DNA from 4 places in the Micromonospora sp. DT48 genome. Region 1 is predicted to be linked to each of the others. Evidence: riboswitches for the same ligand, from Rfam matches in the RefSeq annotation. Region 1 holds a riboswitch; each other region holds the start of a gene.

The links. A riboswitch is a leader RNA that binds a small molecule or an ion and turns the genes downstream of it on or off. The one in region 1 is predicted to bind cyclic di-AMP.
Region 2: it holds a riboswitch for cyclic di-AMP, as region 1 does, so the genes downstream of both, ACLQ2S_RS21315 (C39 family peptidase) here and ACLQ2S_RS15775 (coiled-coil domain-containing protein) in region 1, are expected to answer to the same signal.
Region 3: it holds a riboswitch for cyclic di-AMP, as region 1 does, so the genes downstream of both, ACLQ2S_RS07835 (NlpC/P60 family protein) here and ACLQ2S_RS15775 (coiled-coil domain-containing protein) in region 1, are expected to answer to the same signal.
Region 4: it holds a riboswitch for cyclic di-AMP, as region 1 does, so the genes downstream of both, ACLQ2S_RS06025 (coiled-coil domain-containing protein) here and ACLQ2S_RS15775 (coiled-coil domain-containing protein) in region 1, are expected to answer to the same signal.

Annotation. Positions count from the first base shown of each region.
Region 1 covers NZ_JBNCLE010000011.1:232,938-240,459, forward strand. The annotation lists gene ACLQ2S_RS15750 (LuxR C-terminal-related transcriptional regulator) at 1-546, shown strand, start outside; gene ACLQ2S_RS15755 (DsbA family protein) at 587-1,132, opposite strand; gene ACLQ2S_RS15760 (BON domain-containing protein) at 1,210-1,899, opposite strand; gene ACLQ2S_RS15765 (hypothetical protein) at 2,153-2,566, opposite strand; gene ACLQ2S_RS15770 (STAS domain-containing protein) at 3,075-3,440, shown strand; gene ACLQ2S_RS15775 (coiled-coil domain-containing protein) at 3,543-4,646, opposite strand; cyclic di-AMP (ydaO/yuaA leader) riboswitch at 4,653-4,784, opposite strand; gene ACLQ2S_RS15780 (cation diffusion facilitator family transporter) at 4,935-5,852, opposite strand; gene ACLQ2S_RS15785 (HelD family protein) at 5,943-7,522, opposite strand, start outside.
Region 2 covers NZ_JBNCLE010000018.1:70,844-78,365, reverse strand. The annotation lists gene ACLQ2S_RS21335 (polysaccharide pyruvyl transferase family protein) at 1-1,284, opposite strand, end outside; gene ACLQ2S_RS21330 (acyltransferase family protein) at 1,525-2,769, shown strand; gene ACLQ2S_RS21325 (hypothetical protein) at 2,863-3,279, shown strand; gene ACLQ2S_RS21320 (hypothetical protein) at 3,462-4,220, shown strand; cyclic di-AMP (ydaO/yuaA leader) riboswitch at 4,499-4,639, shown strand; gene ACLQ2S_RS21315 (C39 family peptidase) at 4,861-5,742, shown strand; gene ACLQ2S_RS21310 (hypothetical protein) at 6,166-6,348, shown strand; gene ACLQ2S_RS21305 (DUF952 domain-containing protein) at 6,564-6,896, shown strand; gene ACLQ2S_RS21300 (CDP-glycerol glycerophosphotransferase family protein) at 6,957-7,522, opposite strand, start outside.
Region 3 covers NZ_JBNCLE010000006.1:389,915-397,436, forward strand. The annotation lists gene ACLQ2S_RS07820 (zinc metalloprotease) at 1-705, shown strand, start outside; gene ACLQ2S_RS07825 (pyridoxamine 5'-phosphate oxidase family protein) at 773-1,309, opposite strand; gene dcd (dCTP deaminase) at 1,387-1,965, shown strand; gene ACLQ2S_RS07835 (NlpC/P60 family protein) at 2,042-2,983, opposite strand; cyclic di-AMP (ydaO/yuaA leader) riboswitch at 3,088-3,222, opposite strand; gene ACLQ2S_RS07840 (C40 family peptidase) at 3,417-4,427, opposite strand; gene ACLQ2S_RS07845 ((Fe-S)-binding protein) at 4,681-6,876, opposite strand; gene ACLQ2S_RS07850 (cell division protein CrgA) at 7,154-7,420, opposite strand.
Region 4 covers NZ_JBNCLE010000006.1:18,776-26,297, forward strand. The annotation lists gene ACLQ2S_RS06010 (heavy-metal-associated domain-containing protein) at 1-134, opposite strand, end outside; gene ACLQ2S_RS06015 (metal-sensitive transcriptional regulator) at 246-542, shown strand; gene ACLQ2S_RS06020 (YibE/F family protein) at 825-2,171, shown strand; cyclic di-AMP (ydaO/yuaA leader) riboswitch at 2,338-2,468, shown strand; gene ACLQ2S_RS06025 (coiled-coil domain-containing protein) at 2,473-3,489, shown strand; gene ACLQ2S_RS06030 (carbonic anhydrase) at 3,604-4,305, opposite strand; gene ACLQ2S_RS06035 (helix-turn-helix transcriptional regulator) at 4,503-4,838, shown strand; gene ACLQ2S_RS06040 (hypothetical protein) at 4,931-5,317, shown strand; gene ACLQ2S_RS06045 (hypothetical protein) at 5,540-6,328, shown strand; gene ACLQ2S_RS06050 (dienelactone hydrolase family protein) at 6,368-7,033, opposite strand; gene ACLQ2S_RS06055 (hypothetical protein) at 7,197-7,376, shown strand; gene ACLQ2S_RS06060 (glycoside hydrolase family 65 protein) at 7,395-7,522, opposite strand, start outside.

The DNA.
Region 1 (7,522 bases):
GACCCGCGTGGTGCCGACCGGCTGTTGCCGGACTGGACCGCCGCGTCGACGGCGGACTGGCCGCTGCCGGTACGCCTGGACGCCGCGCTGCTGGCCACGGTGCTGGCCGTCCGGGCCGGTGACGACCGGCGGGCAAGCCGGATCTTGGAGCAGGCGCTCGACCTGGCCGCACCCGAGGGGTACCGTCGCCCGTTCCTGCGGGCCGAACCGGGCCTTCGGGAACTGCTCGCCGCCCACCTCGACTCCGGCACCGCACACTGGTCGCTGGTGAGTGACCTGGTCCGCGCGGCAGACGCCTCGGTCGGGCAGGCGGGTGGCCCGGGTGCGGCGGACTCGGCCGTCGCGCCGCTGGACGAGCCGCTCACCGAACGGGAGTTGACGATCCTGCGTTACCTCCAGAGCATCCTGTCCAACGTGGAGATCGCCGCCGAGCTGTCGGTCTCGGTGAACACGGTCAAGACCCACGTGCGGAACATCTACCGCAAACTCGACGCCACCCGTCGCCGCGACGCCGTCCGTCGTGCCCGTCAACTGCACCTCATCTGACCACCTGTGTGGCCCACCGTCGGACGGGGCGAGATGTCCGTCAGCCGGTGGCGGCGTCGACGGCGGCGCGGAGGGCGTCCGGGGTGAAGTCGCCGTCGTGGCGGACGTCGTTGACGAAGAGAGTGGGGGTGGCGTCGACCCCGCTGCGGATGGCACCGACGAAGTCGTGCCGGATGCGGTCGCCGTGGGTGTGCCGCTCGATCTCCGCCTCCACCTCGTCGACCGGCAGGCCGAGCTGCTCCACTCCGAGGGTCAGGTGCACCGGATCCAACTGGTCCTGGTGCTCGAAGAGCCAGTCGTGCATCTCCCAGAAGCGGCCCCGCCGACCGGCGGCCTCGGCGGCCTCGGCGGCCCGCTCGGCGTACGGGTGCAGGTTGGTGATCGGGAAGTGGCGGTAGACGTGACGGACCTGGCCGCCGCGCTGTCGCAGCACCTCCGTCAGGTTGGCGTGGGCGAGGCCGCAGTGGGGGCACTGGAAGTCGCCGTACTCGACGATCGTCACCGGTGCGTCCAGCGGACCACGGACGTGGTCGTGCTCCGTGACGGGTGTGCGAAGTCGCGCAGTGACCTGTAGGGGCGTGGTCAGCTGATCGGTCATACCGCCCAGCCTCGGACCGGGTCGGGTGAGCGCGGCTCACCCGACCCGGGTGGTTCCGCGCCGACTCAGCGCAGCACCGGGGCGACCGCGATGTGGTTCTGCACCTCACGGATCCCCGGTGCGGACCAGACGACCCGCTCCACCTCGGCGCGTTCGGGCACCGAGTGCACCAACCCGCCGAGCAGCACCGTGTCGCCGTGCACGCGTATCGTCACCTGCTCGGCGTCGGTGGCGCGGTTGCGGGCCAGCGCGTCGACGATGCGCCGGGCCAGGAGGGCGGCGTCCGGGCGTACCGGCGGTCGGACGGTGAGTCCGTTGCTGACCCCGCGTACGCCGTTCAACTGGCTCACCGCCTGCTCGGCGGCGCGGCGCTGGTACTCCCACTCGACCTCGCCGTGCAGGGTGACCCACCCCTGGGAGACCGTCACGTCGAGCGCCTCGACCGGCACGAACGCCTGCCACTGGAGCGCGTGCTGGACCGCGGCGGCGATCTCCGGGTCGGTGTGTTCGGCACCCGTGACCAGGCGTACCGCGATGTCGTTGGCCACCGCCCGGACCTGCGTGACCCGGTGCGCGGCGCGCTCAGCCGCCCACTTCTTGGCGTAGCTGTCCACCCGCCCGGTCAGCGTCACCACGCCCTCGGTGACGATGACCCCGATCTCGTGCGGTCCGACCCGGGGTTCCCAGTCGAGTTCGTCGAGCACCGCGGACCGGATGTCCTCGTCGGTGCGGTTGATCGTCGAAATGCTGGCCATCGGTCGCTCCCTTCTCGCCAGGGTGGCGCGACCGGTGCGTCCGCACGCCCGCACCGGCACGGTATGGCCCGCACCGGCACGGCGTCGTTGCGTCGGGCATCGTCTGCGTGCCGGCTTGGGCCGTCCGCGTCGGGCTTCGCCCGGCCGGCGTGGCGCGGGCGCGCGTCGGCGACCAGGTCCGCCGTGACCGAGCCTGGTTACCGTCCGGGTGAATCGGCCTCATCCGGATCGGACGAGGACTCGCCGGGGAGCGTCAGTTGGCGGGGCTGGTCGGGTCGGCGGGGGAGTCGGGCCGGTCCACGTCGACGAACTCGATGTCCTCCAGGGCACGGTCACGGCCTCCGGCGGCGCGTGCGGCGGTACCGGCCGCCCAGCCGACCGCGGCACCGACCAGGGCGGCGCCGATCAGCAGCGTCCAGGGCAGCGCCGGTCGGCGTCCGGCGAGTGCGTCGAAGGCGCGGCTGGCGCGGTGGCGCGCCTCCTCGGCGGCCGACTCGACCAGGTCACCGGCGTCGCCCGCGAAACCGGCGGAGTTGTGCCGGGCGGTGCGGGCGGTGTCGCGGATGCTGTCACCGGCGTTGTTCACCGCCGAGACGAGGTGGTGCCACGCCTGGTCGGCGATCCGCTCCGGCTTGCTGCGGCGCTCCAGCAGATGAGTCCCGAACATGTTGTTCCCTCCATCGACGATGCCGGCCCCGGTGCACGCGTCAGCCGTCGGGCGTCGTCCGGCCCGGCGGCGGTTCGCATTCGAGGCTGTGCCCGCCCCGCCGTGGCCGCAAACCACCGACTCACGCCGCGATCGGCACTTCTCGGGCGGTCCGGCCCCGGTCGTGCGGACATGAGTCGTCCGCCACGTCATGGGGGTCACACGTGATGGTACGCACGCAACGGCGACCATCACTCTTCGCGCGCAGGTCAGGTTGGGTCCGTGGGGCCACGCCGGAAACTCCGGGATGCGGCGGGGGTGGCCACTCCCCGCTACCCTGGTTCGACGGCGTCGGCGGTGTCGAACGCCGAGGAAAGGTCAATAAAGTTCGGATATGGGCGATTTGACGTGCCCTCATCCGTGAATTGCTCATCCCGAGGGGTGGCGACCGAGGCCGTCGAAGGAATACTGTCGGTCGCGGCCCGCGTACTGATGAGGCGCCCGTCGTCGGGCGAGTGGAGGTGCTCGCGTGAGCCTGTCGATCCTGCAGACGGTTCGGCCCGGTGGTGTCATCGAGATCGCCCCTCGGGGCGAGATCGACGTCGACACCGCGTACGAGGTTAAAGAGGCCATCGCCGAGGTGCTGGCCAAGGGACGTCCAGCCCGGATCGAGCTCAACATGCGGCTGGTCACCTTCATCGACTCCGTGGGCATCAGCGCCATGGTCGCCGGCTTCCAGACCGCCGAGGTCAGCGGGGTGAAGCTGGTCGTCACCGAGCCGAGCCGGTTCGTGCACCGGCAGCTCTGGGTGACCGGCCTGCTCGGCCTCTTCGGCGCGCCCGAGCCCTACTACGCCGGAGCCGCCACGGCCCCCGAGGTGCTACCCGGGGCCTGACGACCCGTCGGCCCGGTCAGGCCGCGTCGAGGCGGTCAGCGAAACGTCGAACGCCTCGGTGACCGCCAGGCGGTCACCGAGGCGTAGCCGTCGGCGAGGAACTCAGTACACCGACAGGTGGACGTGGTTGGTGTGGTCGCTGGACGGGTCACCCCGACCGCCGCTGTACGACTTCCAGCCGCTGCTGGGCAGCCAGATCTGCTTGTACCAGATCACGTAGAGCACGGCGAGCCGGTCGGCGTTGTTCACGAAGTACGCCGCCAGGTTGTTGCCGTAGGTCCGGTCGCCGCCGGTCGCGACCCCGCCGAAGCCGTTCTTCTGGGCCGCGAAGTCACAGGCCCGGCCCTTCGGGTGCTCGCCGGAGCCGCCGGAGCGGTAGCAGGAGACGTACCGGGTGAAGCCGGCCGCCTTGGCCTGCTTCAGCGCGTGCAGGGTGCGCGGGGTGATGCAGCCGTTGGCCGGGGTGGGGTCGTTGACGCTGCACGACTCGGCCGGCCACGACCCGTCGGAGTTGCGTGGAGCGGGCTTGGCGGTGGGGCTCGACCCGCCGCTGCGTGAGGGTGAGCGGGCGGCCCGTTCGGCGGCCTCGGCCCGCTCGGCGGCCTTGTCGCGTTCGATGGCCACGGTCAGCGCCCGCTCGGCCTGCTCCTTGCGCTTGGCCATCACGGCCACCTGCTTGCGTTGCTCCTGGATCTCCGCGTCCAGGGCCCGCTTGGTGGCGCTGACCTCGTCCCGGGCGTTCTGGAGTTCACGCAGCGCGCGGTCGGAGTTGGCGGCCACCGCGTCCAGCGCCGCCGCCCGATCCATGAAGCCGGCCGGCGACCCGCTGTTGAGCAGTGCCGACGCGGCTCCCAGTCGCCCGGTGCGGTACGCCTGCGCGGCGATCTCGGCGACCTTGGTGCCCCGCTCGGCGACCTGGACCTCGGTCGTCTTGAGCTGCTCGGCGAGTTGCTTCTGGCGCTTGACCGACCGGTCGAGCGCGGTCTTGGCGTCGAGGTAGCCCTTGCTGGCGGCCTCCAACTGGGCCCGCAGCGCCGGGGTGCCACCCTCGTCGTCCACGTCACCCGGTGCCGCCGCCCGCACTGGCTGCGGGGCCGCGGTGGCTGGGGCGAAGGGGGCCAGCGCCACGCCGAGGGTGACGGCGAGCGCGGCGGCGATCAGGGCCGCCGTACGGGCGGCCGGTCTTACCGTTGCCACTGCTGGCATGTGCACATGTCCTTCCGTCAGCCGCCGACCGGGTTAGCTGACGGGTTCGGGACGGAAGATCCCTACCGCTGACGCGGATACACCCCAGGAACATGGTTCCCCGGTTCGCCCTGGTGGGCGATTAGGCGGCGGCCGCCGCCGGCGCCGGTGGGCGCCGCCTGGCGGAGGCCGGGTCCGAGCCTACCGGTGCCTCTGTGACCGGTGCAGCTGCTGTTACTCCTGGTGTTCAGTTGTTGACTAGTAGAACAGACAAAAACGGACAATAATCCCTTTTCGGGAATGCGCTCGTCACCAGCGGGCGGCACCGCAGTCTCCAGGATCCGAGCGCGGCTCGATCTGGAGGGTCGCGTGCTCGATCTGGAAGTCCTCGTGCAGTGCCGCGCGAGCCGCCGCGAGCACGGCCCCGACGTCGGTGCCCGGCGTGATGGTCAAATGTGCCGAGGCGACCTCCATGCCGGAGGTCAGCGTCCAGACGTGCAGGTCGTGCACCCCGGCCACCCCGGGCACCGCGGCCAGCCGGTCGTGTACCGCGGTGACCTGAAGGTGCTCCGGTGCGGCCTGGACCAGGATGCGCACCGCCGCCCGTCCCAGCCGCCACGTCCGGGGCAGGATGAACCCGGCGATCGCGACCGCCACCAGCGGATCGGCCCACCACCAGTCGGTCGCGGCGATCAGCAGGGCGGACGCGATCACGCCCAGGGAGCCGAGCAGATCGCCCAGCACCTCCAGGTAGGCCCCGCGCAGGTTGATGCTCTCCCGTGCCCCCGGGCGCAGGAGGGCGAAGGCGGCGACGTTGGCGAGCAGGCCGAGGGTCGCCACCACCAGTACCGGGCCGGTGAGCACCTCGGGGGGATCGCCGAACCGGCGGGCCGCCTCGATCACCACGTACACCGCGACGCCGGAGAGCAGCACGGCGTTGGCCAGGGCCGCGAGCACCTCCAGCCGGTACAGCCCGAAGGTGCGTTGCGGATCGGTGTTGGCCCGGCGTGTGGCGGCGACGGCCGCGAGGGCCATTCCGATGCCCAGCACGTCGGTGAACATGTGCCCGGCGTCGGAGAGCAGGGCCAGCGAACCGGTTCGCAGTGCGGTGCCGGCCTCGATCACCATCAGCGTGCTGAGTAGGGCAAACGCTGCCCACAGTCGGCCAGAGTGGCGGTGTGCGGCGTTCGACACCGCAGCGTGGTGGTGGTCATGGCCGGTGCCCACCCAGACACCTTGCGCCGTCCGTCGGGCGGCGGGCAGATCTATGCCAACATCGCTATGTGTGCAATCGTCGGGTGGGTTCGACGCGTGGTCTCACCCGGTCGGGTCGACGGTGGTCAGCCGCTGGGTGGCCCGGGACAGCGCGACGTAGAGCGTCCGGACACCGGAGCCCGGCTCCGCCCGGATCTCACTCGGCGCGACCAGCACCACCCCGTCGTACTCCATGCCCTTGGCCTCCAGGCTGGTCACCACCTGCAACCGCTCCCCGCCGAGCGCGCCCAGCCAGGCCGCGACCTGATCCCGCCGGGGCACCGGGGTGATCACGCCGACGGTGCCCTCGACCTCGCCGAGCAGGGCACTGGCCGCCGTGACGACGGTGGTCGCCAACTCCGGCGCGGGCACCTCGAGCTGGACCGGGTCGATGCCGGTGGAACGGACCGCGGTGGGCAACGCGAGATCCGGGTACGCCCGGCGGATCTCGCGCGCCGCCACCGCGAAGATCTCCGCCGAGTTGCGGTAGTTCGTGGTGAGCGTGAACCGGTGCCGCCGACGGCGACCGAGCGCCTGGTCACGGGCGCGGGTCAACTCCTGCGGATCCCCCGTCCACGCGGTCTGCGCCGGGTCACCCACCACCGTCCAGGACGCCAGTCGCCCGCGCCGACCCACCATCCGCCACTGCATCGGCGAGACGTCCTGGGACTCGTCGACCACCACGTGGGCGTAGTCGCGGTAGTCCTCGGGACGTTCCCGGGCGGCCTGCCGGGCGGCCCGCTGCCGGTCGGCGAAGGTGCTCAGCTCACGGACCCCGCCGGCCAGTTGGAACGGATCCCGCTTCCGTCGGGCGGGGCGCATCGGCTTGCCCAGCAGCGCGTCCAACTCGTCCAGCAGCGCGACGTCGGCGACGGTCAGACCCTCCGTCGCCGACGTCTGGTACGCCTCGGCGAGCAGCCGGATCTCGGCACCGGACAGCACGCCACCGCCGTAGCGACGCAGCCGCTGTGGATCGGCCAACCAGGCGAGCACATGGCGCGGATGCAGCCGTGGCCACCACGCCTTCAGGAAGTCACGGAAGTCCGTCCGCTCGATCAGCTCGTCCTCGAAGGCACGCTGCTCGGGTAGCCCGCCGATGCCGAGTCGGCGGGCCTGCGACCAGAGGGCGGCCAGCACGCCGTCGAAACCGGCGCGACGCACCTCGTTGCGGCGGGCACCCCGGGGCAGCGCCCGGTTCCGGATGGCCTCCAATTCGGCCCGCTCCAGCCGCAGCAGCGTGCCCCGGTACAGCAGACGCAGCTCGGTGGGGGAGTCCGGCACCGTGTCCCGGGCGGCCCGCTCCAGCACCCGACGCATCCGCAGCGAACCCTTGACCGCCGCCACCTCGGGCGGGTCGGTGCGACTGGCCACCACCGAGGGAAACAGACTGCCCAGCGAGTGCAGGGTGGCGGTGTCCTCGCCCAGCGACGGCAGCACCGAGGCGATGTACTCGACGAAGACCGAGGAGGGGCCGATCACCAGGATGCCGCCTCCGGCGTACCGACTCCGGTCGGCGTAGAGCAGGTACGCGGCGCGGTGCAGCGCCACCGCCGTCTTACCGGTGCCCGGGCCTCCGGAGACGATGGTCACCCCGGAGCCGGGGGAGCGGATCGCCTCGTCCTGTTCGCGCTGGATGGTGGCCA
Region 2 (7,522 bases), on a different contig from region 1:
CTTCTTGATCCGGGTGCGGAACCGGTCCGGGCGCTGCTGAAGCTGCTCGCGGAGTTCGGCCTCCCGGTCGTGGAGCCACTGGATCCGTTGCAGCAGTACCTCCGGCGAGGTGGCCAGCGCTGGGCGTACGGCCGGCGGGAACGTCGTCGCGCGGACCTGGGCGTCGAACGCCGCCGGGCTGTCCGCGTCGGCGAAGGCGTTGGGCAGATCGTGCTTGGCGAGGAAGGCGAGCATGGTCTCGAACCGCGCCTTGTGCCCGTTGATCATGCCGGAGTAGTCGGCCTCGTCGTACAACTGGGCGGCGTCGACGTCCTTCGGCACGTCCCGCATGACCCGGTGCGGGATCTCGAAGTACCGGGCCAGTTCCAGGGTGCGGGAGTCGTGGGCGAACAGGTATCCGGGCGTACCGGCCAGCAACGAGACGATGGTGCCGTGGATGCGGGTGCCGAAGTTGAAGTCGAACCCGGTCAGGTAGTCGATCCACGTCCACGGGTCGACGAACATCCGCACCTTGTCCTCGGTGAACAGCGGATGCGAGGTGTGCAGCGGGATCTGGCTGCTCTTGCCCCGGTCCTCCGGCGCGTCGCCGTAGAGCAGGGTGCCCAGGGTCTTCAGGTCCTGCGGGATGTAGCGCAGATTGGGGTAGCGCTGCTGGTGCGACTGGATGATCTTCGCCATCGACTTCACGTACGGCGAGACGGTCAACGCGATCCGGTCGTCGGTGCCGAGCGTGGTCTTGCGCTTCTCCACCGGAAGGGTGTCGCCGTGCAGGAACATCGACGGGCAGCCGATCTCGTCGACTGCGGAGAAACCGAGCGTACGCAGGTAGTTCGCGGTGATCTCACCGCGTACGCCGATGCTGTGCGAACGATCGAGCACGGCCCGGCAGAAGCGGGTCACCGACTCGTCGATCGGCCGCAGGTACTCCCGGTCGGCGTCGACGTTGGTCTGCACCCCGACGCCGAGCACCACCACGGGGATCTTCAACCGCTCGATGAGGTTGGTCATCGCGTCGACCCGGTGGGCGTAGCTGCGTCGGAACGCGTTGGCCAGCGGTACGACGAAGACGTCGTACTCTTCGTTGATCCGATCCGCAGCGCGTGGGTTGACGACGAACCTGTTCGAGGTGATCTCGACGCCGGGCGCGCCCAGCAGCTTGTGCGCGGCGTGGCTGAACACGAGGTTGCCCACGTTGTCACCGATCAGGTTCCGTTCGAACGTCTCCTCCGGGGAGTTGACTTCGAAGGGCTCCTTGCGGGCTCGCATAAGGATCCGCTGGTGCATTGCTGGGTCTGCCCCTCTCATCGGTGTGTCCGCCCACGCCCGTCGACCGGGAACGGGGTGGCGTCCCCTTCGGGTCTGGGAATAGTAGGCCACTCGGCCGGCAGATGACACCTGGTGATGGTTCCGAGAGGTTCGATGCGTTTCGGGGTTTTTGTACTGTCTGGGAGGGTTGGCTGGCTGTCGACGTGGGGACGGGCCACGCGTTCCAGGTGGAAACGGGCCAATGGATAGGGTGCCCGGATGACCAGCGCTACCGCCACCGTCGAAGGGCGTACCCCCGGAATCGGACGTGGGCCGACGAGCCTCCTGCCGTCGCTGACCGGTCTGCGGTGGGTCGCCGCGATGTTGGTCTTCGGGTTCCACGCCGGCACCATGCGCATCATGGCCGACCCCGGCCCGCAGGCGGTGATGGGCAAGGTCTTCACCCTGGGCCTGTCCGGGGTGCAGTTCTTCTTCATCCTCAGCGGCTTCGTGCTGGTCTGGTCCGCACGTCCCGGTGCCTCCCGGCGCCGGTTCTGGCGGCGTCGGTTCGCCAAGATCTACCCGAACCATCTGGTGCTGTGGGTGCTGGCCATGCTGGCGATGCTCTGGTTCGCCGACCCGATCAACCCGGTGGCGGCGCTGGAGAACCTCTTCCTGGTCCAGGCCTGGGATCCCCGCCCCGGCCACTTCTACAGCATCAACAACGTCAGTTGGTCACTGTCCTGCGAGATGTTCTTCTACCTGTGCCTACCCCTGGTGCTGCCGGCGGTGCGGCGAGCCCGACCGTGGATGCTGTGGGCGGTGGTGATTGCGGTACCGCTGCTGATCCTGGCGCTCTGGCCCGGGCAGGTGTTGGTGCCGGAGCCGGACCGCTGGTGGTTCACCCAGGTCTTCCCGCTGGTCCGCTCGCTGGAGTTCTGGATGGGTGTGGCCGCGGCCGAGCTGATGCTGCGGGGTCGCTGGCGGGGTCCACGGTTGCCCGTGGCCAGCCTGATCTTCGTCGTGACCTGGGTGGCGGCCGCCCAGTGGATCCGGGCCGAACTCTGGGCGGCGCTGCTGTCGGCGGCGTACGTCCTGGTCATCACCGCGGCGGCCGACGCGGACGTGCGCGGGCGGTGGTCGCCGCTGCGTTCCCGCGCGATGGTCTGGCTCGGCGAGGTCTCGTTCGCCTTCTACCTGGTCCACGTCTTCGTGATCATGACGATCCTGCGGTTGACCGGTGACTGGGGCACCGGCCTGTCCGGGTGGTGGGGGCCGCTCGCGGTGATCGGCTTCCTGTTGCTCACCCTGGGGTTGGCCGCCCTGCTGCACCGGTACGTGGAACAGCCGATGATGCGTCGCCTGGCCCCGGCCGGACCGTCGCGATCGGACCTGCCCGGCGGTGCGACGCGAGTCGCGGAGACCGGGGGACCGGCCGCCGACGGGCTGCCCCGCCAGCGGACACCAAGCGGCGGTACGGCATCCGTCCGGTCCAGTAAGGACAGTCAGCCAGAGGTACCCTGAACTGCGATTATCCGTCCGGTCGCCGACGCGCCGGGCGGCACGACACGCCCGGTGGCTGATGCGTTCCGCCGGTCGTGGCGGTAGCGTTGCGACGTGCTTCCCGTCGCCGCCTCCCGTCCTCTGTGGTGGTTGGCGCGCTGGGCAGCGCGACTGCTGGCCGGCTTCGTGGTCGCCGCCGCCTTCACCCTCGGCACCTGGGCGCTGCCCGGCGAGGTGACCCCGGTCGACCGACTCGCCGCCGCGCCCCCACCGCTGGTCCAGGCCGCCGCACCGTCGACGTGCACCTGCCCCGACCTGGCTGCCGACCTCGACCTGGTCGGTCTCGAGACGGAGGCCGTGCGCGACTCCGGTGACGTCACCGACCTGACCGGGGCATCCGCAGCCCAACCGGCGACCGCCTCCGGGCGACCCGGGCTGGCGGCGCTCGGTGGCGTCGCCGCCCCCGTCACCCCGGAGCCGATCACCCGCGCCGTTGACGTGCGGGTCGCCCGCGCTCCACCGCACGCCTGACCCGCGCGACCTACCCGTCGCGTCCGCCCGGCGCCGCACCGCGAACCCTCGCCGACAGCAGGGTGCCCGCGCCCGCGCCGAGCCCACCAGCCCGTGCCGCCCACGTCGGCGTCGAGGCTCACCATCACGATCCGCTGCCGGTACGGCCACCGGCGTCGTACCGATCTCCCCGAGGTGCTGACATGGAGAAGACCGTTCTGTACCAGTTCCTGATTGAGGTGCCACGCGCCGCCGCCATCTGGTCGGTCCTGCTGGTGATCGCACTGGGCGTACTCACCGTGCTGGTCGCGCGCCCCGAGCCGACCGGGCCGGTGGAGCAACCCGACGACCAGGACGCGACCCGCGCCGCTATCGAGGAGGCCGACCTGCGCCGGTATGCCGGGGAGGTGGCCGTGGCGGCAGCCGGCGCGGCGCAGAACGCCGACCGGCGACGTGCCGCGTGGCGGATCGCCCAGACGGAACTGGACCGGGCCTGGGCCGCGTACGACGAGGCGGAGGCCGCGGCCCGTCGACTGGCCGCTGTCACCGGACTGCCGACCCCGCGTACCCCCCGAACCCCCGCCGAGTACGCGGCCCGCGAGCGCTGGCTACGCCGTGCCGCGATGGCGGCCCACTGGCGCGGCGACCTGACCGCCCGGCAACTCAGCGACGTGCTGGCCGCCCGCGCCGGTTGGGATCCCCGACGTCACCCCGCCGAGCAGGAGGTGATCCTGGCCCGGGTGGTACGCGACAACCGCCTGGCCGCCTACCGGTCGGCCGCCCAACGGGAGCGTGACCTGTGGCGGGCGGCGGAACTGGCCACCGAGGCGGCCCGGACGTTGTCCGCCGAGGCGTACGCGGCAGCCGAGCGCCTCCGGCCGAACCGGCTGACCGTCCCCGAGCGGGTCGTCGTCCGGCGCCCCGGGCCGATGGTGCGCTGGCGGCCGGCGCGGCTGAGCTGAAATTTCGTGAGCTGACTCACAGATGCCGAAAAATCGGTCACTCTTCGTAGTCGAGTCGATTGCTGCAACAAAACCTGTCGGCATTGTTGACGACCCGTCCGGTTCCCGCCGGAAGGTACCGGAAATGCTGTCGGTCCTATTGAGCGACGCCAGTTCCCCGATACCCGGAAATTGCTCCACTGGATCATGTTTAAGCAGGTCAGGCCCGGTTGGCTGCGAGTCGTGCGACCAGTAGTGTCAGCGCGTCCGGTGCGGTAACCGATCGCAGGTGGCGACGCCGTACCGACCCGCTCAATCGTGAACTCACGAACCGGGGACCCACTGCACCACTGGGGTGAATCCGCGAGCCTCGGCCCGCGGTAGGGCGTCTTCCCGCCCGAATCCGTCAGCTAACCCGGTAGGCGGTGATGGAAGGAGTTCCAACCCTCGTGCGGTTTAATGTGATCCCCCTGTTCTCCCGCCTCCACGGCACCGCGGTGCCCGCGCTCGCCAGCCCGATCACTGCGAGCTGACCTCCGGTCGCCGCCGCCCGGTTTCCGGGCGTACCCCTGAACGGCCTGTCCCGCTCACCCCGGGCGGCCGTCGGCGTGCCCACGCCGACCCGGCCGCCAGAGCCGGTGTGCCGTTCTCCCCTCAGCCCGTGGAGGAATCCGTGAAGCACACCCTTTCCCGTCGGCTCCGCCGGCTGGTCACCGAACGTCCGTACCAGATCGTCGCCGGCTCTGCCGTCGCACTCGTCCTGGCCACCGGCACCGGCGCTGCCCTGGCCGGTACCGGGACCACCCCCGCCCCCACGCAGGCCGCGACCGCCGCCGACCCGCACGATGACGCCACGGTGGCGCCGAGCCGGGAGCAGCGGGCCGAGGCCGCGCCGTCTCCCGCCGCAGCGAGCAGCGCGGCACCCAGCAGTGCCGCACCGGCCAGCGCGGCGCCCTCCCCGTCGCCGTCGCCGAAACCCCGCTCGGCCACCCCGGATCCGGACCTGACCGTCAAGAAGACGGCGCCGAAGCCACCGGCGACCAAAATCCTCGCGTACGACCACCAGGCCCAGATCAACGGCTACTACTGCGGCCCCGCCGCCGTACGCAACGCGCTCAGCGCGGCCGGTATCGCCCGCACCCAGGACGCCCTGGCCAGCCAGCTCGGCACCACGTTCGCGGGCACCAACTCGGCCGAGGACACCACCCGCGTCCTCAACGCCATCGTCAAGGGCAAGCCGTACAAGACCACGATGATCCGTGGCGGTGCGGCCACCCCGGCCCAGATGGACCAGCTCCAGGCGGATGTCGTCGCCGCCGTCACCGACGGTCGGGGCGTCGTGGTGAACGTCGCCGGTACCGCCACCGACACCGACGGCCGCTGGCACTCCTTCCCCGGCGGCCACTACGTCGCCGTGGTCGGCTACAAGGACTCCGGTCGCCTGGTGAAGATCGCCGACTCGGCCGACGCCTCGTACCCGTCGTACTGGCTCAGCACCATCGACCTCGCCAACTGGGCCGCCACCCGTGGTTACTCGGCCTGACCGCGCCTGGCCCTAGCCCCGGAAAGCCCTCGGCCGACAGGTCGGGGGCTTTCCGGTCGGTGCGGCAGGCGCACGGCCGCCGAGTTCGCCGGGTAGCCGGGCCGCCGGGCCACCCGGAGCGCCGGGCCGCCGGTCCGCCGGTCCCGCGTCCGGTCCGCCCGCCGCGCTGCCGGTCCCGCGTCCGGTCCGCCCGCCGCGCTGCCGGTCCCGCGTCCGGTCCGCCCGCCGCGCCCGCAAGCCCCAGATCATGGACAGTTGCCGTTCGTCACGAACGGCAACTGTCCATGATCTCGTTGGGGCGTGGGCGTGGGCGTGGGCGTGGGCGTGGGCGTGGGCGTGGGCGTGGGCGTGGGCGTGGGCGTGGGCGTTGGGTGGGACGATCACCTGTGACATCGACGGTCGGCACGCGTGCGAGGGGTGACCATGGGGGAGCGGGAACCGTACGCGGGGGTGGCGACGACCTTCGACACGGCCGCGGAGTTGTACGAGCGGGCCCGGCCCGGCTATCCGGAGCGGTTGTTCGCCGATCTGGCCGAGACGGCCGGACTGGTGACCGGGGCGGGAACTGGCCAACGTGGCGCGCCGCGTGCTTGCCGGTTGTGGTGAGGTACGCGTCGTGACTACCCGGCCGAGGAGTACCTGAGCCTGCTCTCCACGTACTCCAATCACATCGCCGCCGCGCCCTGGCAGCGGCGGACGCTGTTCGACGGGATCCGGGAGATGATCGCCGCCCGTCCGGGCGGGACCGTACGCAAGCACTACCTGAACACCCTCCAACTCGCCGTACGCCTCGACTGAGGGCCCTCTGGCAGCATGGCGAGATGCTGATCTACAAGATCCTGCTGCCCGATGAGTGGGCCGAGTTCCAGGCCGCCGGCCGGTTCGACGGCTCACCGTTCGACCGGGACAGTGGTTTCATCCACTGCTCGTCGCGAACCCAACTGGCCGCCACGGCGGCGCGGGTCTTCGGCGACCAGCCACATCTCGTCGTCGCCGCGCTCGACGCGTCCCTGCTCGCGGATGTGCTGCGGTGGGAGGACGCCCCGAACGGCGGTCCGTTCCCGCACGTCTATGCGGCGCTACCAGCCGCAGCAGTCGTCGGGGTGTATCCGGTTGCCGGTGTCACCCGGGTGGACGCCGAGGTGCCCCGTTGAGTACCCGCGCGGTCCGCCCATGATCCGACCACCGCACGCTGACGGTGCGACCCGACGACCTCAGGTGGTCCGGGACAGGGGTGCCTCGGCTGCGGCGCGTGGTGTCGGCGCGTTCCAGGCCGGATCCAGTTCGCGTCGGGCGGCGGCCAGGAACACCTCGGCGTACGACTCGGCGGGGAAGTCACCCAGGTAACGGCGGCGGGTGGCCCAGCGGGCCTCGGCGAGCGGATCGGTGTCGAGCAGCCGGGTCAGCACGTCGTCCAGGTTGGTCATGTCCCGGCGTAGCACGTAGCCGGCGGCGGCCAGCGGGAAGCGTTGCTCGAACCGGTCCCCGTCGGCGTCCATGTTCGTCACCGCGTACGGCTTGCCGGAGTAGAGCCAGTCGGAGACCACCCCGGAGACGTCGGAGACCAGCGCGTCCGCGCGGTTGACCGAGTCGGTGAGGGTGAGCCGGCTCGCCGCCGCGCCGTAGAGGTGCTCCCGGCCGGTGCGGGTCCGGTCGGCGGCGAGCAGGTCGTGCAGCCGGGCCAGTTGCCGGGCCGAGGCCGGGTTCTGCGCCGTGTAGGGGTGGGCGCGCAGGATGACCGTGGCTCCCCGGTCCAGCAGGCGCCGCAGCAGCGTCTCCG
Region 3 (7,522 bases), on a different contig from region 1:
CAACGCACGCTGAGCACCCAGGCCGCAGCAGCCTCTGTCACCATCCCGGTGGTGGTGCACGTGATCCGTCGGGACACGACCCGGGCCGGCGGAAACATCCCCGACTCGATGATCCACTCGCAGATCAACGTGCTGAACCAGTCGTTCAGCGGTGCGACGGGTGGTGCCGCCACCGCCTTCGCGTTCCAGTTGCAGAGCATCAACCGGGTCACCAACTCGTCGTGGTACCCGATCCGGCAGGGCTCGTCGGCCGAGCGGCAGATGAAGACCCAACTGCGTCAGGGCAACAAGTCGACGCTCAACATCTACCTCGGTGCGCTCAGCAACAACCTGCTCGGCTGGGCGACCTTCCCGCAGAACACCCTGAACGTCATGGACGGCGTGGTCGTGCTGAGCGAATCGCTGCCGGGCGGCACCGCCACCAACTACAACCACGGTGACACCGGCACCCACGAGGTCGGCCACTGGTTGAACCTGTACCACACCTTCCAGGGCGGCTGCTCAGGCAGCGGCGACCAGGTCTCGGACACCCCTGCCGAGGCTTCGCCGGCCAGCGGGTGCCCGACCGGTCGGGACACCTGCTCAAGCCCAGGCCTGGACCCGATCACCAACTTCATGGACTACTCGTACGACTCCTGCATGTACCAGTTCACGCCGGGTCAGGCCACCCGCATGATCAACGCCTGGAACGCCTACCGCGCATAGCAGCGCTCGCAGCACCGCGTACTCAGGTGCCGGCTCCGTGGGACGGGCCGGCACCTGCGTGTGCGGGTCAGGCGGCGCAGCGGTGATGCCGCCCGGGGCGGGTCGGCACCGGGCGGGTCGCCTGATGGGCGCCGCCGGCCGGGTCGAGCCAGACCTGAACGGCCGGGCGGGACGCCAGGCCGCTCGTCCCACCCACCGACTGCTCACGACGGGCCAGCATCGCCACGTCGACCGTGAACTCGAAGAGACGCCAGTCGGCGTGCGGGGCGGCCCGCGAGGCGAGCGCCAGCCGGGCGACGGTGGCGTCGTCGGTAACGGGTCGGGCCCGACCAGCGACGTACGCCTCGTCGTCGCTCTCCTCCGGCGGGAACGAGTGCAGTGCGTAACGGCCGTCGCGTTCCAGGTCGCGTCGCTTCGGTGAGTCGATCACGAAGCAGTAGAGACCGTCGTCGGTGATCACCGGGGAGACCGGGTGCACCCGGGGCCCGCCGTCGGCGCGGACCGTGGCCAGATAGCCGAAGCCAGGGCCGTACTGCTGCATGAGAAGGCGGATCCCGTCGGCGAGTCGAGGCTCGTCAGCGGCGAATTCGGACCAGGAAGCCATGGGGACATCCTATCGAACACACGTTCGAAGCGGGTAGTCGAACACGCCGATCGCATACGGACAGCTATGGTGTGGCGATGCTGCTCTCCGACCGCGACCTGGTCTCCGAGATCAAGGCGGGCACCCTGGCCCTCGAACCGTTCGAGCCCACTCTGGTGCAGCCCTCCAGCATCGACGTACGCCTGGACAAGCTGTTCCGGGTCTTCAACAACCACCTCTACACCCACATCGACCCGGCGACCCGGCAGGACGACCTCACCTCTCCCGTCGAGGTGCCCGACGGCCAGGCCTTCGTGCTGCACCCGGGTGAGTTCGTGCTCGCCTCCACGCTGGAGGTCATCTCCCTGGGCGACCAGCTCGCCGGCCGCCTCGAAGGCAAGTCCAGCCTGGGCCGACTCGGCCTGCTCACCCACTCCACCGCCGGCTTCATCGACCCAGGCTTCTCCGGTCACGTCACCCTTGAGCTGTCCAATGTGGCCAACCTGCCGATCACCCTGTGGCCGGGCATGAAGATCGGCCAGCTCTGCATCTTCCGGCTCTCCTCACCGGCCGAGCACCCGTACGGATCGGCCGTCTACGGCTCCCGCTACCAGGGTCAGCGCGGGCCGACGCCGAGCCGCGCCTGGCAGAGCTGGCGCACCTGGCCCACCCGCTGACGCTCGCGCGGGCAGGCCAGGTCCACATTCGGGCGGTACGAGCCCAGCCGGGTCACCGAAGTCGGTGGGCGAGCGGCTAACCGGGTCTACCGAAGCTGTGCACCGGGCTGCTGTCCAGCCGCTTCATCTTGACCGGCTGACCCGCCCGGGAGGCGTGCACCACCCAGCCACCGCCGACGTACATGCCCACGTGGTGCAGGTCGCGGTAGTAGAAGACGAGATCGCCGGGGCGCAGCTCGGCGCGGCTGACCGACGCGGTGACCCGACGCTGCCGCGCGGCGTTGTGCGGCAGCGAGACCCCGGCCCGTGACCACGCGGCCAACGTCAGCCCGGAACAGTCGTACGCGTGCGGGCCCTCGGCACCCCACGAGTACGGCTTGCCGATCTGTGCGCAGGCGAAGGTGACCGCCTCGCCGGCCGCCCCGCCGGGATACCTGGCCGGGCAGGGGGCGGGTCGCAATGGCCCACCGCCTCCCTTGCCGTACGCCCGCAGCCGGAGCCGCTGCAACCGGTCGATCTCGGCGTCGATCTGGTGCCGCTTACGCGCCAGCTCGGCCTCGGTGCGGGTGAGCTGGTCGATGGTGCTGTCCAACCTGGCCTTGGCGGCGGCGAGTTCGTCGCGCAGGTCACTCGCGTGCCGGATGTCCTCCTGCTGGAAGCGGGCGTAGCGGTCGAGCAGGCCGATGTGCTCGACGACCTCACCTGGTGACCGGGCCCCGAGCAGCATGTTGACCGCCCGTACCTGGTCTCCCTTGTACGCCCCGGCGGCGAGCTTGCCGACCCGGTCCAGGGCCTCGTCCACCTGGCGTTGCAGGGGCATGATCCGGGCGTCCAGGGCCTCCGCCTCCCGCCGCCTGCCGGCCAGGTCCTGCCGGGTGGCGTTGTGCTGTTCGATGACGGCTTCGAGCCGGTTCCAGTCCTTGTCGATCCGGCTCTCGATGTCGGCGACCCTCGGGTCGGCCCACGCCACCGCGACCCCGCCGCTCAGCAGCACGGCGGTCGTGGTCAGGGCGGCCAATGTGTAGCGGTACCAGCGGAAACGCGGCGCAGCCGTCGCTCGGCCGGGAATGCCCGGCTGCGGTGACGGTCGCCGAGGGGCATGGTGTGCCACCGGGCTCCGTGCTCCTTCCTCCGTACCGCCTACCGGGTTAGCTGACGGGTTCGGGCGGGAAGGGACGCCCTACCGTGACCCTCACGGATTCACCCCGGGCACCTGGGTCCCCGGCTCGCTCACGAGCGACTCGGCGGTGTCAGACCGTTACCACCCGGGCTGGGCGGATCTGCCAGCGGCCGACGATTGCCCAGCGTAGGGACGATCGCCATCGATACGCAACACAACCGCACCGTCACTGTGGGTGCTGACATCCGACAATGACGAGGGCCCCCGTCGACTTGACCGGGGGCCCTCGGGAGTTCCTGTGCGACCGCTCAACCAGCGCGGCGGTGGCGCCTCAGCCGGGTCGACGGAATCCGGCGATCGGCATGGTGGTGATGGGCGAGACGTTGACCGGCTTGCCAGCCCGTGGCGCGTGCACCATCTGGTTGTTGCCCAGGTAGAGCCCGACGTGGCTGACATCGCTGCGGAAGAAGACCAGGTCGCCGGGGCGTGCCTCGGACCGGGAAACGGCCTTGCCCTCGTTCCACTGGGCACCGGTGAAGTGGGTGAGGTAGATACCGGCGGCCTTGTACGCGTACTGGGTGAGCCCGGAGCAGTCGAACGAGTTCGGCCCGGTGGCACCCCACACGTACGGCTTGCCCACCTGTGCACAGGCGGTCTGGATGGCCGTCCGCGCGGCGGCGCTGACCACGTCCTTGACGGTCGGGCAGTTGGTCGTCTTGACCACGGTCACCGGCAGCGACTTCTCCAGCCGCTTGATCTCGGCGTCGATCTGCTTCTTCTTCGCCGCCAGCTGCTTTTCCTTCGCCTCCTGGTCGGCGATCAGCGCGTCGAGCTTGGCCTTCTGGGCGTCGTACTTCTTGCGGATCTTCATGACGCCCTCAAGTTCGCGGCGCTCCTGCGCGGCGAGCCGGTTGAGGAGGGCCATCTGCTCACCGAGTTCGTCGGGCTTCGCGTTGAGCAGCACGACGCCGATCTCCTGCGACGGCCCGGTGATGTAGTAGCGGGAGGCGAGGTCGGCCACCCGGTTCATCGCCAGCTCGGTTTCGAGGGCCAGCGGCTGGATCTTCTTCTCCAGGCTCTTCGACTTCTGCCGATTGACCCGCAGCTGGGAGCGCACCTTGTTGTACTGCTCGATGGTGGGTTCGAGCTTCTGCCACTGCTTGTCGATCTGTGCCTCGATCTCCTCGACCGAGGGAGCGGCGTACGCGGGGGCGGCGAGTAGGCCGGCACCGACCGCGGCGGCGGCGACGAGGACCACCAGCCCACGCGCGGCCCGGCGCAGCGCGCCCGGACGGGTTCGTCCCGGCGCGTGACGATGGAGGGGCATGGTTGCCACCGGCAGCGTCTCCTTTGCAACCGACCACCCGGGCGTCCCGCGAGCGGTAGAGACGGGAACAGGCGACCCACGGCGGTCGGTGCCCAACATTAGGGAAGGCCCGGCGGGTAAATCAAGGCGACCATCGGCTCATTCACCTTTGTGCGACGGTACGCACACTAAGGGTGTCGACCAATTCGTGACAGTTATGCATGCCAATACAAAACCGGGCCGGACGGCACCGTTGAAGGTGCCGCCCGACCCGATGCGTACGCGCTGGTCAGCCAGCCACGGGCGCGCTCTCCGCAGCGCCTGCCGCCTGGTCGGGCTTGACCGACCGAAGCAGCACGGTAGCCACGTCGATGACCTCGACCTGCTCACCGGCGCCCTTGCCGTTCACCCCGTCGGTGAGCATGGTCGAGCAGAACGGGCAGCCGACGGCGACCGTCTTCGCACCGGTGGACATGGCCTCCTCGACCCGATCCACGTTGATCCGCTTCCCGATTCGCTCCTCCATCCACATGCGGGCACCACCGGCACCGCAGCAGAAGGACCGTTCGCTGTTACGTGGCATCTCGGTCAGCTCACCCTCGATAGCGCTGCCGAGCACCTCGCGTGGCGGGGTGAAGACCCGATTGTGTCGCCCGAGGTAACAGGGGTCGTGGTAGGTCACCCCACCGTCGACCGGCTGGACCGGAGTGAGCTTGCCGGTGGCGACCAGGTGGGCCAGCAACTGGGTGTGGTGCACCACCTCGAACTCACCACCCAGCTGTCCGTACTCGTTGCCCAGGGTGTTGAAGCAGTGCGGGCAGGTCGCGACGATCTTGCGCTTGGCCTTCTCCCGGCCCTCGAACGCCTCGTTCAAGGTCTCGACGTTCTGCTGGGCCAGCATCTGGAAGACGAACTCGTTGCCGATCCGCCGGGCCGGGTCGCCGGAGCAGGTCTCGCCCTCGCCGAGGATGGCGAAGGAGACACCGGCCTCGTTGAGCAGGGTCGCGACGGCCCGGGTGGTCTTCTTCGCCCGGTCCTCGAACGCTCCGGCGCAGCCCACCCAGAAGAGGTACTCGAAGTCGGAGACCTCACCGACCCGGGGAACCTCGAAGTCGAGACCCTTGGTCCAGTCCTCACGGGTGTTCTGCGGTGCGCCCCACGGGTTGCCCTTGTTCTCCAGGTTGCGCAGCATCACCCCGGCCTCGGAGGGGAAGCTGGACTCGATGAGCACCTGGTAGCGGCGCATGTCCACGATGTGGTCGACGTGCTCGATGTCCACCGGGCACTGCTCCACGCAGGCGCCGCAGGTGGTGCAGGACCAGAGCACGTCGGGGTCGATGACGCCGCCGGACTCCGCGTCACCGACCAGCGGCTTCTCCGCCTCGGCGAGGGCCAGCACGTCGACGTGGGCGAGCTGCGCGGCGGTGGCCTTCTCCTCGCCGGTGAGGTCCTTGCCGCCGCCGGCCAACAGATAGGGCGCCTTGGCGTACGCGTGGTCGCGCAGGCTGAGCACCAGCAGCTTCGGCGACAGCGGCTTTCCGGTGTTCCACGCCGGGCACTGCGACTGGCACCGGCCGCACTCGGTGCAGGTGCTGAAGTCCAGCAGGCCCTTCCAGGTGAACTGCTCGACCTGAGCCACCCCGAACTGGTCGGACTCGGGGTCGGCCTCCTCGAAGTCCAGCGGCTTGCCGGCGCTCATCATCGGCCGCAGCGCGCCGAGACCGGAGCCGGCCGCGCCCGGCTTGCGCTTGAAGAAGATGTTCGGGAAGGCGAGGAAGCGGTGCCAGGCGACACCCATCGTCACGTTCAGCGAGATCACGATGACCCAGGCCATCGAGATCGAGATCTTGATGAGCGCGGCCACGCTGACACCGGACTCCCAGCCCGGCAGCAGGGCACCGACCGCGTGACTGAGCGGGGTGGCCCAGGCGGGGTACTCGAAGTGGTCGGTGGCCACCTTGAAGCCACGGATCACAAAGCCCATGACCAGCACGGCGAGGACGACCGCCTCGACGAAGTAGCCCTGCCACATGGTGGAGCCGGTGAACCGCGACCGGCGGCCCGCCCGGTTCGGCCGGTTCGCCAATCGGATCGCGATCAGGACCGCGATACCGATGATGCCCAGAATGCCGATCCACTCGGTGACCAGCCCGTAGAGCGTCCAGGTGCCGATCAGCGGCAGCCCGCCGGTCGACGACACGACCTCGAAGTAGGCTTCGAGCACCAGCAGTGACAGCACGATGAAGCCGACCATCACGAACCAGTGCGCCGCGCCGACCACGCTCCAGCGGAGCATCCGCGTGTGCCCGGCGGTCTCCGCGAGCATGGTCTTGGTACGGCTGACCTTGTCACCGGAGCGGGTCGGATCGGGCTGACCCAACCGGATCACTGCCGTCATCTTCATGACCGCACGTACCGCAAGCCACACCGCAACGGCGGTGATGGCGGCCGCGAGGATCGTGGTGACGATCTGGACGCTGCCCATCGAGTTGGCCTCCCGGTCTGCTGCCTGTCGAGCGGCTCGGCGACCGGGGCGTCGGTGCGATCAGTCGAACCACCGCCGACGCACCTCAACCTGATCGGTCGATGACCTCGCTCCGCTCGGTCATGCAGTGCAGCCTACGCGCAAGGTTACCCAGCAGTAACGTGAGTCATCTCGCACTCGGGGGCCACGCTGCCCTCCGCATACCTTAGGAGGCCGGCGGCACCGCCGCTCGGGCGGGCCGCCGGGGTGCTGGGCAGCCGTGGCGTCGCGCCGTGGATCAGCGCCAGCGGGACAGCACGATCAGCGAGGCGACCATCGCGCCGAAGCCGACCGCCAAGTTCCAGTACCCGAGCTCCATGACCGGGTACTCCTGCTCGGAGAGGTAGTAGACCACCAGCCAGCCGATGCCGAAGACGATCAGCGACACCGCCAGGACCGGCAGCCACACCGGGCTGGGCTTGTTGGCGGCTGCGGTCGTCGCCGTCGGGCGGACGTCCGTAGGCGGGGTGTACACCTTCTTCTTGCGGACCTGAGACTTGGGCACGGCGCTCTCCAGAGGGGTTACGACCTCGTCCGGCCTGACAACCGGGCGCGAAGGCGACGGTCCATGGCCAATAATGTTCGACAGCTAGCGTAGTCCGGAAGA
Region 4 (7,522 bases), on a different contig from region 1:
GTGACGGTGACCCGACCGGCGGCCAGGTCCACCTGGACGTCCTGCACTCCCTCGATCGCGCCGATCTCGGTGCTGACCGCGCTGACGCAGTGCCCGCAGGTCATGCCCTGCACCTGGTACGTCGTGCTGACCATGGAACTCTCCTCCACCTTCTCGGGCAGGCGAACGCCCACCCTGATACCCGTAGGGGGTATACAGCGGATCGACCGTACCATACCCCCCAGGGGTAGGTTATCCTTGCCGCCATGAGCACACCTGCGCCGATCCGTGGCTACACCGCCAGCAAGGACCAGCTCCTCGCCCGGCTGCGTCGGGTGGAGGGCCAGGTGCGCGGCATCGAGAAGATGGTCGACGAGGACCGCTACTGCATCGACGTGCTGACCCAGATCTCCGCCATCCAGGCCGCCCTGGACAAGGTCGCCCTCGGCCTGCTCGACGGGCACGCCCGGCACTGCATGCACGAGGGCGCCGCCGAGGGGCGTGCCGACGAGATGGCGACCGAGATGATGGCCGCCGTGGGCCGCCTGATGAAGCGCGGCTGACCCCGACCCGACTCACCGACGCACCCCTCGCGACCTGCGTCGGAATACCGGGCTGGTTACCATTCGCACACGATGGCCAGCCGAAATCCGCGCCTCGCGGCCCGAGGTCGCTGTCGGGCGTACGCCCGCACGGCTGCCACGACTCCACCGGCACCTCACGGTACGCAGCCACCCAGCCACGTTCAGGCCATCCCGGCTGCCCTACGGAATCTGTCGTCGGGCGGCACTGAACCGTCTCGCCCATCGACACGTACTCAGCCCTGAATCGTTGGGAGACAATGAATGGGCGCCGACCACACCCGTTCCGCGCCGCCCACCCCGCCCGGGGTGCGGCGGATACTCGTCGTGACGGTGGTCCCCCTCTTCCTGGCCACCCTGGTCGCCGCCCTCGTGCTCTGGCCCCGGGACGCACCCCGCCCCGAGGCCGCCGACGACACCCCCCGCTACCACGGCACGGTCACCCGGGTGGTCACCGAGCCCTGCCCGCCCAACCCGGCGGTGCCCGAGGGCACGCCGACCACCGCGGCAGGGCCCTGCGGCACGGTCACCGTACGGGTGCAGACCGGCCCGGACGCCGGCCAGGAGGTGCAGACGCCCATCCCGACCGGACCCGGAGCGCCCCGGATCGACGTCGACGACGACATCATCCTGGTCTCGCTGAGCGATCCGGAGGATCCCTCGGTCAGCAACTACAACATCGCCGAGCACCAACGCGGAAAGCCGCTGGTGTGGCTGGCCGTCCTCTTCGCCGCCGCCATCGTCGCCTTCGGGCGGCTGCGCGGGCTGGCGGCGCTGGGTGGTCTCGCCGCCAGCTTCGCCATCCTGTTGACCTTCGTGCTGCCCGGGATCAGCGCCGGTAGTCCGCCGCTCGTGGTCGCCATCGTCGGCGCCTCGTTGATCATGTTCGTGGTGCTGTACCTGACCCACGGCATATCCGCCCAGACCTCGGTGGCCGTGCTCGGCACGCTCGCCAGTCTGGTGCTCACCGGGCTGCTCGGGCTGGCCGCGACCGGGGCCACCCACCTGACCGGGTTCGGTAGCGAGGACGCCACCACCCTGTCCATGTTCCGCGCCGACGTCGACCTGCACGGCCTGCTGCTGGCCGGCATCATCATCGGCTCGCTGGGGGTGCTCGACGACGTCACGGTCACCCAGGCCGCCGCGGTCACCGAGCTGCGCCACGCCAACCCGAACTACACCCGCCGGGAGCTGTACCGCTCGGCCACCCGGGTCGGGCGCGCGCACATCGCCTCGGTGGTCAACACCATCGTGCTGGCGTACGCGGGCGCCTCGCTGCCGCTCCTGCTGCTGTTGACCGCCGACTCCCGCGCGCTGGGTCAGATCGTGACCAGCGAGTTCCTCACCACGGAGATCGTCCGCAGCGTGGTGGCCACCCTCGGCCTGATCGCCGCGGTGCCGCTGACCACCGCGCTGGCCGTGCTGGTCAGCACCGCCGGGCGCGGTGCGGCCGACACCGACTCCGACAAGCCCACCCCCGTGGTTCCCCGACCCGCGCCGGACCGGGCCGAAGCGCTACACGCCCTCAGCACCCCACCCACGCGAAACACGTCCCCCGCCACCCCCTCGGGGTGGCCCGACCCGGACAGGAGCACGGACACCAAATGGTGACACTCCTCAACGTGACCGTCCCGACCCGTAGGGCTCGAAACCGTGTCGCTGGTCACTCAACGCGATTACGAAATGACGCATCTCGTCGGGTTAGGGACGTAGAAGCACAGTCGGACGGTCGGGTAACCTCACTGCCGGTCACCGCCGAAGGCGCGCACCGGCGCCTGCGGTACCACCGCCCAATCGCCGTCAGGCGAGCCGGGGACCCAGGTACGTGGGGTGAATCCGCGAGAGCGGTAGGGGCCACTTCCGTCCCGAACCCGTCAGCTAACCCGGTCGGCGGTCGATGGAAGGGAAAACAGTGACGGCACCCCTACGCCGCTGGTTGACACCCGTGGTGGCCGTGCTCGCCGCGTTCGCCGTGTTCGCCGGTCCGATGCCGGCGACGGCCGCGCCGAACGACCCCAAACCGGCGGAGCACGACGACGATCCGCCGATGCTCAACGACCTGATCGAGGCGACCACCCGGGACTACTCCAAGGCCAAGGCGAAGCTGGAGAAATCCAAGAAGCGCCAGCTCAAGTTGGCGGTCGAGGTCCGCTCGGCGCAGGCCGACCTGGACGCGCTCGCCCCGCAGGTCGCCAAGATCGCCACTCAGTCGTACCGCACCGGCCGGGTCGGCGCGATCGCCATGCTGTTGCAGAGCACCGCACCGGACTCGTTCATCCACCGGGCCTCGGCGCTGGACGAGTTGAACCTCTTCAACGACAAGAAGCTGGGCGAGGTCAACGCGATCAAGCTCCGTGCCGAGCAGGCCAAGCTCGCGCTCGACGCCGAGGTGCGCGAGCAGAAGAAGCTGACCAACGACATGGCGCGCAAGAAGAGCGAGGCGGAGAAGTCGCTCCGGCTGGTCGGCGGTGTCGGCCTGACCGGCGGGCTGGTGGACGCCACCTCCCCGGTGGCCCGGGTCGCCCCGAACCGGGCCGCGGACGGCAGCTGGAAGCCCGAGTCGTGCAGCCAGAAGGACCCCACCACGTCGGGTTGCATCACGCCTCGGACGCTGCACATGTACAAGGAGGTCAAGCGGGCCGGATTCAACAGGTTCGTCGGCTGCTACCGCCCGGGGGACAAGTTCGAGCACCCCAAGGGCCGAGCCTGTGACTGGTCCCTGCAGAACAGCGGCTTCCGGCCGTGGCACAACAACGACACCCGGATCTACGGCAACAACCTGGCGGCCTTCCTGGTCCGCAACGCCGACCGGCTGGGCGTCTACTACGTGATCTGGAACCGGCAGATCTGGTTCGCGGCGACGGAGCGTTGGAGTTCCTACAGCGGCCCGTCCAACCACACCGACCACGTACACGTGTCACTGCTCTGACCGCTCGATCTCGACGCGACGAGGGCCGTTCCGCTGGCGGAACGGCCCTCGTCGTCAGGCATCAGGGTCAACGGGTCCGCCGGCGGTGTCACGCGGCGGCCCCGGCGGTCGCGGTCAGGGAACGGCTGCCACCGCCGCCTCGGCCAGCTCGGCCGGTTCCGCGGCCACCGTCCGCACCTCACCGGCGGCCAGCCGGTACGACATCCCGACCACCGCGCACCGCCCGGCGCCCACCTCCGCCGCGAGGGTCTCCGAGGAGGCCAGCATCGTCTCGACGGTCCGCGCGATGTGGATGTCCACGATCCCGTCCAGGTCGCGCACCCCGACCTCCCGTGCCCGGTGCAGGCTCGGCACCACCGCGTCGACCACGGCACCCAGGTGACCCGGGGGCGCGGTGGCGGTGGTCAGCGCGTCACAGGCCGCCCGGACGGCACCGCACGAGTCGTGCCCGAGCACCACCACCAGCGGCGTACGCAGCACCAGCACGGCGTACTCCACGCTGCCCAGCACCTCCGGCCCGACGGTGTGCCCGGCGGTGCGGACCACGAATAGGTCACCCAGTCCGCGATCGAAGATGATCTCGGCGGCGAGGCGGGAGTCGGAGCAGCCGACGATCACCGCGAAGGGGTGCTGTTCGTCCGCGACGGCGGCCCGCCGCCCGGCGTTCTGGTTCGGGTGCCACAGCGTGTCGGTGACGAACCGTCGGTTGCCGGCGAGCAGTTCGGCGAGGGCCTGCTGCGGGGCGCCGGGAAGATCTGCGGTGAGGAACTCGCGTTCCGGTCCGGGCTGTGGGCCGAGTGTTCCGGGTCGACTCATTCGGCTGCACCTCTTCACTGGGAGGAATGCCTGGTCATCCCGGGCCGACGCTGGTCACGGGCTGCTCTCACCGTCACACGCGGGGAGAACGTGCGTCAAGCTATACGTGATATGGATTTCATGCATTCGGGTAACCCTTGCGCACCGACCGGGTGCCACCACCAGCACGACAGAAAACGCGAATGGCAGGTCATACGATGGCGAGCATGGTGAGCACTGACGGCCGAGAAACAGCGCGAAACTGGACCTTCCTCACAAACCACGCGCATGTCCTGCTCGCCATCGCCCGCAACCCCACCGCCCGGCTGCGGGACGTCGCCACCGAGGTCGGCGTTACCGAGCGCGCCGCCCAGGCGATCGTCGCCGACCTTGAGGCCGGCGGCTATCTGCGCCGCACCCGGGTCGGCCGGCGCAACGAGTACACCCTCAACCCGGCCGGGCGGTTCCGTCACCCGGCCGAGGCCGACCGCCAGGTCGGCGACCTGCTGGCCCTCTTCACCGAGGTGGAGATGACCGGCACCGCCGACCGCTGAGCCGCCGTCCACACCGGACGAGTGGCGCGCCTCACCCGACCCCGCCCGATCGCGGCGCTGCGACGACGCCGAGGGCGGGATAGGTTGGGATGATGCCGTCGCCAGCGATCGCCCGTCCACTGTGGCCGGCGACGCTGCGCGCACTACGCGAGCTGACCCGGTTGGCGCTGGCCTCTCTCGTGCTCGCCGTCGGTCTCGGTGCCGCCGTCGCGGCCGATCCGGCGGCCCCTCCCGCCACCGTCCCGCCGCCGAACGCAGCGGTCGCGGTCGTCCCACCAGCCGGCCCGGTGGCGACGGTCCGGGCCGCCGCCCAGTCCGGCCCGGCGATCGACGCCGGTCACCAGCGACGGGAGCCGGCCCGCAACGCGCCGACCCGGCCCGCAGGCGACGCGGCCACGACGGCCGGTGCGGCCCAGGTCGAGCACATCTCCGCCGTACGCGCGGGCGAGCCGACCCGCCGTGGCCCACCCACCGGCTGACCCACGGCAGCCCCGACCGGCCGAACGAGCCGGTGACGTCGCCACCGGTCGCTCGCTGGTCAGCGGCCGACCGACCACGCCACGTCGCCGCCTCGGGCCGGTGAGCCCCGGACCATCCCGGCGATCCTGATCAGCCGGCCGGACGCACCTGCCGGACCACCGACCAGCCGTCACCGGCGTCCACCACAGTCGACGATCCATTCCGACCGCGAGGTGTTGATGATGCGTACCGCCCTCTCCACCGTTCTGCTCGACGCGCCCCGCGCCGCCGCCATCTGGCTCGGCCTGCTCGGCGTGGTGACCCTCGCCATCGCCGGCCTGCTGTTGCGCCCCCAGCTCTTCCGCTTCGACGCCGGTGCCCGCATCCGCGAGGCCGCGCTGCCGAGCCGGTCCGAACGCACCGAGCTACGACGCGACCAGGAACGCTGGGCCGAGGAGGTCGCTGTCGCCGCCAGCCGGGCCGAGGCCACGGCCCGGCACCGCCGCGAGGAGTGGCTGACCGCTCAGGACGAGGCCGAACAGTCCTGGCGGGCGTACGAGGCGGCGGAGGCGAACGTCCGTCGACTCGCCGACGCCGCCGCGATGCCATTGCCGCAGACCGACCGCACCCCCGCCGAGTACGCCGACCGTGAGCGCTGGCTGCACCGGGCCGCACTGGCCGCGTACTGGCGACGGGAGCTGTCGGTGGAGCAGCTCAGCGACGTCTTCGCGCACCGTGGCTGGGATCCCCGGCTGCATCCGGTCGAGCAGGAGTTGGTGCTGCGTCGCGCGGTACGCGACCACCTCTTCGCCCAGCAGCGGGCGGCCCGGGAACGGGAGCAGCTCGCCTGGCGAGCCGCGGAACTCGCCACCGCGGCGGCCCGCAGCCTGCGTGCGGAAGCCGCTCGCGCGCTGCTACCGGTGGTCGAGGAGCCCGATTCCGTCCTGCCGCTGACCGCGCCGGGTGCCGCCGAGCAGACCCGGGAGATCCCGGCGGTCGTCGTCGGTCGGGCACCGGCCGCCGCCTACTGAGGGATTTCCTACGCCCTAGGCGGCGGGCTGGGGGCTGCCCTAGGCGGCGGGCTGGGGGAGCAGGTGCTCGCGGAACCAGGCGACCGCCGCCTCGGCGACCTGGTCCAGGGTGCCCGGCTCCTCGAAGAGGTGCGTCGCACCGGGGATCACCCGCAGTTCGGCCTGGGACGTCAGCTTGCCGAGCGCCAGCTCGTTGAGGGTGATCACCTGCTCGTCGAGCCCGCCGACCAGGAGCAGTGTGGCGGCGCGTACCCGGCCCAACGCGTCCCCGGCCAGGTCCGGGCGACCGCCCCGGGACACCACCGCGCCCACCAGTTCCGGCCGTTGCGCCGCGGCGACCAGCGCGGCGGCGGCTCCCGTACTCGCGCCGAAGAGACCGATCGGGATCGCCCCGAACGGCCGCTCGGTGGCCAGCCAGTCCACGATCCCGGCGAGCCGGTCGGCCAGCAGCCCGATGTCGAAGCGCAGCTCGGCGGTGACCGCGTCCTTCTCCTCCTCGGCGGCGGTGAGCAGGTCCACCAGGACGGTGCCGATTCCACCACGATTCAACGTGCGGGCCACCGCGACGTTGCGTGGGCTGTGTCGGGAGCTGCCGCTGCCGTGCGCGAACAGCACCGCCCCGACCGGCTCGGCCGGTACCAGCAGGTCGGCCGGAAGCAGCACCCCTCCCGTCGGGATCGTCGCCGTCTCATCGCGTACGTCCATCTCGCCTCCCCACCGCCCGGCTCACCGGACCGGACTACCCGGACCGGTCAGCCGACACGCTCGGCCATCCGGAGGGTTTGTGGCCGGGAGTGCCGGGTAGCCGACCAGACGACCGCAGACGGACCGGCGTCACCGGCGCCGCCAGCAGATCGCGAGGACCGTCATGGCGCATCACCAGCGTGAGCCCGTGCAGACCGCCGCCGAACACAAGCGGCGGGAACAGGACGACCAGCACGGACGGGACTGGGCGGACGACGCGGCCGAGGCCCGTTCGGCCGACGATCCCCGGGCGAGGACGCCACACGACGCCACCGGCCGCCCCTCCCAGGGCGAGCCCATCTGACCCGGCGGCGCGACCGGGTCAGGCCCGGATCTCCGGCAGCCGGACCAGCGGTGCCCGGCCAGGTGCCTGCTCCGGCATCGGCAGATCGGTACGCGGCGGTGGGTTCGGCACGGTCACCGGCTCGTCGCAGACGACCCGCACCGCCT